Regions from separate parts of the Pseudomonas sp. Os17 genome, predicted to be linked through region 2. Evidence: riboswitches for the same ligand, from Rfam matches in the RefSeq annotation. Region 2 holds a riboswitch; each other region holds the start of a gene.
What was found. Region 2 has a riboswitch for cobalamin ahead of POS17_RS18755 (CbtB domain-containing protein). Riboswitches for the same ligand answer to the same signal wherever they lie in the genome.
Positions count from the first base shown of each region.

Region 1 (2,256 bases), 810 kb from region 2:
GGTTGGGCTCCGGCAGCTTGGGGGTTGGGCCGGTGCCGTCGGAAACTTGCAGGCTGGAGGTTTCGCCACAGGCCGTAAGGCCGGCGGCGATCGCGATAAGCAAAGCGTGTCGAGACTTGAGCATGCTGATTTCCCTATGAATGCACGGACGTCCTAGTCATAGAGGAGCATAGCCGGCGTATGGTTCCGCCTGATCAGCGGGCTTCCTTGAACAGTGCGGCGACCCCGGGATGGTAGAGGCCGGCCTCGTTGTGCAGCTTGCGATAGGCGTAGGGAAAGTACCAGGCCACCGCGCAGCAGTGTTCCTTTTGCAGTTCGTCGAGCATGTCCTGGAGTTCTTCCGGGGTGGCGCTGTGCTGAGCCTTCTGCGGGCTGACAAACAGGCAGCCGAGCCGCAGGTCGCCGGGGTAGCTGATCTTTCTCGCGTCACCGGCAATGTCGAGCAAGGCCTGGGTCAGGTGCAGGCCGTTGACCTGGGGCCAGCGCTGGGTGGCCTGAATGTAGGCGCGTTCTTCCCGGGTGGCCAGGTACAGATCGGTGCGTGCGTTGCGGGCGCCTTCTTCCTGCTGCTTTTTGCTGGGGCTGTGTTCGAGGCTGACCATCTCCGCCATCCAGGCGGCGGCGGAAAGCAATCCCAGGTTGGCCTGCTCGTCGAACCAGTAAGGGGTTTCGCTGTCGCCACGAACAGCGTTGTAGCGGTCAATGCAATCAAACCAGCGTTCCAGCATCGGGCGCAGGAATTCCAGCTTTGGATTGCTGATGATCATGCCTTGCATCGGGGTCCGTCCTTATTGTTGTCTGGCGGTGGGTGGGTTGAGTTATGGCTATTTGATATCAACTCGCTGAGTGTGGCACAAGATTGGCGCCAGTTTGTTGATGCGGTGCAGTTTTGTGTGCCAAGCGACGCCTGGCTTTAATTGACGCTCCACCCCCAACCCTCTAACCTTCGCGACTTGTTTCAGGTGCTCTGTGGCCGCTGGTCGACAGAGTGAAACAGGGAAGCCGGTCAGGGCCTGTTCCAGCGATGGACATGGCGACGATTCCGGCGCTGCCCCCGCAACGGTAGATGAGTCAAGGCTGCGCCAGATGCCACTGTGTCCACGACATGGGAAGGCGCGCAGTCAGGCAGCAATGCCCCTCATGAGCCCGGAGACCGGCCTGATCCATCCAACGGCATCACGGTGGGCGATGCCAGGCTTGCGCCGTCTATTCCTTTTCCTGCCCGCCGTTCCCCAGCCCCAACGGAGAGCTGCCCCATGAGTGAATCCCCCGATCGTGACGAGCGCCATGTGGCGCGCATGTTGCGCAAGAAAGCCGTGATCGATGAGCGCATCGCCAACTCGCCCAACGAATGTGGCCTGTTGCTGGTGCTGACCGGCAATGGCAAGGGCAAGAGCAGTTCGGCTTTCGGCATGTTGGCGCGGTCCATGGGCCACGGCATGCAGTGCGGCGTGGTGCAGTTCATCAAGGGTCGTAACAGCACCGGCGAAGAGCTGTTCTTCCGGCGTTTTCCGGAGCAGGTGCGCTTTCATGTGATGGGCGAGGGCTTTACCTGGGAAACCCAGGATCGCCAGCGCGATATCGCCGCGGCCGAAGCGGCCTGGGCGGTATCCAGAGAACTGCTGAGCGACCCGGAGATTGGTCTTGTTGTACTCGACGAGCTGAACATCGCCCTCAAGCACGGTTACCTGGATCTGGACCAGGTGCTCAGCGACCTGCAGGCCCGTCCGCCCATGCAGCATGTGGTGGTGACCGGTCGCGGGGCCAAGCCGGAGCTGATCGAACTGGCGGATACCGTCACCGAAATGGGCATGGTCAAGCATGCCTTCCAGGCCGGCATCAAGGCGCAGAAAGGTGTTGAGCTGTGAGTGTGACTTCATGACCGATGTTCGTCATTGCCCGGCGGTATTGATTGCCGCACCGGCTTCCGGCCAGGGCAAGACCACCGTGACCGCCGCCCTGGCTCGCCTGCACCGCAATCAGGGGCGCAAGGTACGGGTGTTCAAATGCGGTCCGGACTTTCTCGACCCGATGATTCTCGAACGCGCCAGCGGCGCTCCGGTGTACCAGCTGGACATGTGGATGGTGGGCGAGCAGGAAAGCCGGCGCTTGCTCTGGGAAGCCGCGGCTGACGCCGACCTGATCCTGATCGAAGGGGTCATGGGGCTGTTCGACGGCACCCCCTCCAGTGCCGATCTGGCACGGCATTTCGGGGTGCCGGTGCTCGCAGTGATCGATGGCACCGCCATGGCCCAG
Region 1 is NZ_AP014627.1:5,078,087-5,080,342, reverse strand. It holds gene POS17_RS22190 (PQQ-dependent sugar dehydrogenase) at 1-124, opposite strand, end outside; gene POS17_RS22185 (hypothetical protein) at 195-776, opposite strand; cobalamin riboswitch at 944-1,176, shown strand; gene cobO (cob(I)yrinic acid a,c-diamide adenosyltransferase) at 1,257-1,868, shown strand; gene POS17_RS22175 (cobyrinate a,c-diamide synthase) at 1,879-2,256, shown strand, end outside.
Region 1: linked by a shared signal. The riboswitch ahead of cobO (cob(I)yrinic acid a,c-diamide adenosyltransferase) and the one ahead of POS17_RS18755 (CbtB domain-containing protein) in region 2 are both predicted to bind cobalamin.

Region 2 (2,256 bases):
ACAGCCGGGCCGGGCCGGGGTGCAACTGTTCGGCCAGGGCCAGGGCGGCGCTTTCGGCAACGCCGTAGCAGCCGCTGTGTTCAAAGGCGATCTGCGAGCGGTGGCTCAGGCGCGAGGCGAAAGGCGCCAGTTGACTGCTGCTGAAGCAGGTCAGCGGCAGGGCCAGTTGATCCGCCAGTTGCAGCAGGCCGGGCTCGCTGCGCTTCAAGTCGATGCTGGCCAGGGCCAGGAGTTGCCCGCTCTCCAGGCCGTGGGCTTGCAGCACCTGCTCAAGCAGGGCGCGCAGCGTGGTCACCGGGCAGCCCTTCTGGCACCCCAGGCCGACCACCAGGGCCGGCGCCGCGCGCCTTTCGATCATGCCGGGTACAGGTCCGCGTTCTTGCGCCGGAACAGCCAGGCGCTGATCAGGCCCAGGGCCAGCCAGAAGGCGGCATTGGTCAGCTGCGAGGCAATCTTGAACTGTGCTTCCAGGGCTTCTGGCGCCAGCATCGAGTGCACTTCAGGTTGGGGCGCGCCGATCACGTGGGGCACGGCGATAATCGCCACGCCCAGCAGTTTCAGCAGCCAGTGGCCGGCGAACGCGATCAGGGCAAGGCCCACGGCAGTAGAAGCGGCAGCGCCGATCCACCACACCTGGCGCTGCACCAGGTCGGCGGCTGCGGTTCCCGGCAATTCCGGAGGCAGGCCCAGAGTGGGGGCCAGGCAGAAGGTCGTATACCCGGCCAGACCCCAGAGCAGGCCTTGCGAGGCACGGTTGGGCGCGCGCAGGGTGTAGAGCCCGGCCAGCATCAGGGCGAAGCCGACCGCCACTACCAGGTTGCCGCCGGTGGTGGACAGGGTGCGCTGCCAGCCGTCTTCCGGCTCCCAGGCCTCGGCATCGTGGCTGTGCGCGGCCATGGCGCCGGCGGCGTGTTCATGAGTTTGGGCGGCCGGGGCCTGTTCATAGGTTTCCGCCTGCAGGATCAGCGGAGCGACCCACAAGCTTTGCAGCAGGGTCAGCAGCAGGGCCGCCAGCAGCCCGGTGAACCCTGCGGTTTGCGCAATACGCTTGATCATGTCGGCAGGTCTCAGTGGCAAGGGAAGGCGGCGCTGTGACGGGTGTCGTGGGCGGCGTTGTGCACCGCTTCGATATGGGAGAAACCGGCGAAATACACCAGGCAGGCGCCCAGCAGCGACGCGCCGATGGCGGCCACCAGGCGCTGGCTCAGGGTGGAGGTGCTGCTGGCGGAATGGCTGGTGCTGCTGATGATCGACATGGCGCTTCCCTTTGGAGTGTCGGCGGGGGAGGAGCGCAGGAAAACCCCGCGTGAGGAGCACGCAGGGTTTGCAACAGCGCCCGCCCACCGCGGGTTTGTTATGTGTGTGTTGCGGGCCGGTCTCCGGGCTCGCGAGGGGCAGGGGGCGACTGATGTCGTACCGTGCCGGCAAGTGTCACCTTCCCATGCCATGGCACAGTGGATCTGACACTTCGCTCGCTTACCGTTGCGGGGGCAGCACCGGACTGGTCACGGCTTTTTAGTTAAGCACGTGATTCACCGGTTTCCCGTTTCACCCTGTGAAGGGCACCCGTAACAAGGCGCGTAGCAAATCATGGGCGGGGTGATGCCGTCAATTGCGCGAGGCGCTGCATTGCCGATTGACCGTCCCCCGCGCTCTGCGTAGCCTTGCGCGTTCGAGGTTCTTCGGCCAGCGGTCGAAGCTAAGAAGGGAACGCGGTCGATGCCGCGGCTGCCCCCGCAACTGTGAAGGGTTTCGTTTCTGCAAGGCCACTGCCTGCGCGTCCAGAACGCCGGCGGGAAGGCGCAGCAACCGCCGGTCCGACGACTGGCAAGCCCTCAGCCAGGAGACCTGCCTCGATCCCAGATTCTCACTACAACCGGGCGGGGTGATCCGGTGGCGAAATCTCCGCGCGCCTCTGCGCTGTGGCTCTCGTCCCGTATGCCCGCCACCTTTGCCAAGGGGCATCCGATGAAAACACTGGCCAAACTTCCCGTCACCATCGTCACCGGCTTCCTTGGCTCGGGTAAGACCACCTTGCTGCGGCACATGCTGGACAACGCCCAGGGCCGGCGCATCGCGGTGATCGTCAACGAGTTCGGCGAGCTGGGCATCGACGGTGAAATCCTCAAGCAATGCGCCATCGGGTGCACTGAAGAAGAGGCCAGCGGCCGGGTCTACGAGCTGGCCAACGGCTGCCTGTGCTGCACCGTGCAGGAAGAGTTCTTCCCGGTGATGCGCGAACTGGTGGCGCGCCGT
Region 2 is NZ_AP014627.1:4,272,507-4,274,762, reverse strand. It holds gene POS17_RS18765 (cobalamin biosynthesis protein) at 1-358, opposite strand, end outside; gene POS17_RS18760 (CbtA family protein) at 355-1,056, opposite strand; gene POS17_RS18755 (CbtB domain-containing protein) at 1,068-1,256, opposite strand; cobalamin riboswitch at 1,354-1,585, opposite strand; cobalamin riboswitch at 1,659-1,870, shown strand; gene cobW (cobalamin biosynthesis protein CobW) at 1,969-2,256, shown strand, end outside.

Region 3 (2,256 bases), 1.8 Mb from region 2:
ACCTGCGCCACGACCAGCGCCAGGGCTACACCGGGCGCCTGCTGTCCACCGCGCGCCTGCTGTTCGTCGCCGAATACCCGCAGCTGTTCGGCGACAAACTGGTGGCCGAGCTGCGGGGCCAGCTCGACAGCCAGGGCCGTTCGCCGTTCTGGGACAGCCTGGGGCGGCACTTCTTCAAGATGGACTTCCAGCAGGCCAATCGCCTGTCCAGCCAGGGCGGCAAGTCCTTCATCTCCGAACTCATGCCGCGCCAGCCGCTGTACACCTGCCTGCTCAGCCCCGACGCCCAGGCCGCCATCGGCCAGGCCCACCACAGCACCGAACAGGCGGTGAGCATCCTGCGGGACGAAGGCTTCAACCATCAGGGCTGCATCGACATCTTCGACGGCGGGCCGCTGATCGAGGCCGAGGTGACGAAGATCCGCAGCGTGCGTGAAAGCCAGACCCTGCCCCTGCTGGTGGGCACTCCGGACGCGCAGGCGCCGATGTGGCTGATCCACAACCGGCGCCTGGAGAACTGCCGCATCACCGCCGCTCCCGGGCGTCTGGTGTCCGGTTGCCTGCTGGTGGACCGCCTGACCGCCAAGCGCCTGCAATTGCAGCCCGGCGACACCGTCAGGGCGGTGCAAGCTGCAAGCTCCAAGCGGCAAGCTCCAAGCAACAGCTTCTAGATCGCAGCTTTTATCTTGCAGCTTGCCGCTTGGAGCTCGCCGCTTTGCTGCGTAACATGCCGTCCAGTTTCAGGTGCCTCATGCCGCCGTGCATGAGGTGAAACGGGAAACCGGTGCGCCCCTTCAGGGCTAGTCCGGTGCTGCCCCCGCAACGGTAAGCGAGTGCTGCATTCAACACGCCACTGTACCCAAGGTATGGGAAGGCGAATGCCGCCACACTCGTCAGCCCGGAGACCGGCCTGAAACCTGTGTTTGGCAATCCTGCGGTGGGCGGGCATGGGCCGGTAAGGTCGCGTGCCCGTGGCCGATACCTTCTCCTGCGTGCTTCCCGAAGACACTTTCGAGAAGACCAAAAATGACAACACCTGACACCTTCCGCGTGCGCCCCTTGGCCACGCGTCGCCGCACGCCATGCGGCGCCTTGCTCGGCTGCCTGTTCAGCCCCCTGCTGCTGGCGGACGACACGCCGCTGACACTGGAGCCGCAGTCGATTTCTGCCCCTTCGGTGGAGTCCACCGCCGTGGCTGAAATGGCCCGCTACGGCAGCAAGCTGGAGATCATCGATCGCCAGCAGATCGAACGCGCCGGCCCCAGCAGCGACATCACCCGGGTCCTGCAGATGTACGTGCCCGGGCTATACGTGGCGCCCAAGAATGGCCCGTTCGACTACGGCACCTATTCCCTGCTGGGGGGGCGCAACGACGACACCCTGATCCTGCTGGACGGCGTGCGCCTGAACAACCGCCTGTACGGCGGCCTGTACTTGGACACCCTGCCGGCCAACGCCATCGAGCGCATCGAGGTGCTCAAGGGCGGCCAGAGCCTGCTGTTCGGCACCCAGGCGGTGTCCGGGGTGATCAACATCGTCACCCGCAGCCCGCAGACCCGCGACGTCTCCGGCGAGGTCAACCTGGGCCTGGACAGCTTCATGGGCAGAAGCGGCGATGCCCGCGCCGAACGCATCGTCAGCAACGGCCTGGGCGACCTGGGCCTCTTGGCCTATGTCAGCCACAACGTCTCCGACGGCTACCAGCCATTTCGCAACAGCGCCTACAGCCCCAGCACCCGGGACAAGAAACGCGGCTATGAAGTGACCACCTTCGGCGCCAAGGCGATCCAGGGCTTTGCCGACGACTCGCGGCTGGAGCTGTTCTACCAGTACAGCGACGCCAACCTGGATTTCGCCCGCCCGCTGAACAACAAGAAGACCACCAACGACCGCATCCAGCAGATCGCCACCGCGACCTTCGAGCAGCGCCTGGACCAGCGCTTCAGCTACTTCGTCAAAGGCCACGTCAACGACTGGGACACCCGCTACACCCGCATCAACAGCACCACCAGCGGCGCCACCCAGGTGATCAACCACAACGACTACTGGGGCTTCACCGACTGGGGTCTGCAGGCCGAGGGCAAGGCCGAACTGGACGGCGGCCATGTGCTGGTGTTCGGCAGCGACAACCAGTGGTTCAAGGGCCAGGACGACGTGCTCAAGATCGACGACAACAGCGCCCAGGCCAACGCCCTCTACGCCCAGTTGCGCCCGGTCGTGGCAGCCCTGCCCGACTGGCACCCGAGCATCGGCGTG
Region 3 is NZ_AP014627.1:2,435,164-2,437,419, reverse strand. It holds gene POS17_RS10985 (arginine N-succinyltransferase) at 1-671, shown strand, start outside; cobalamin riboswitch at 726-928, shown strand; gene POS17_RS10980 (TonB-dependent receptor plug domain-containing protein) at 1,027-2,256, shown strand, end outside.
Region 3: linked by a shared signal. The riboswitch ahead of POS17_RS10980 (TonB-dependent receptor plug domain-containing protein) and the one ahead of POS17_RS18755 (CbtB domain-containing protein) in region 2 are both predicted to bind cobalamin.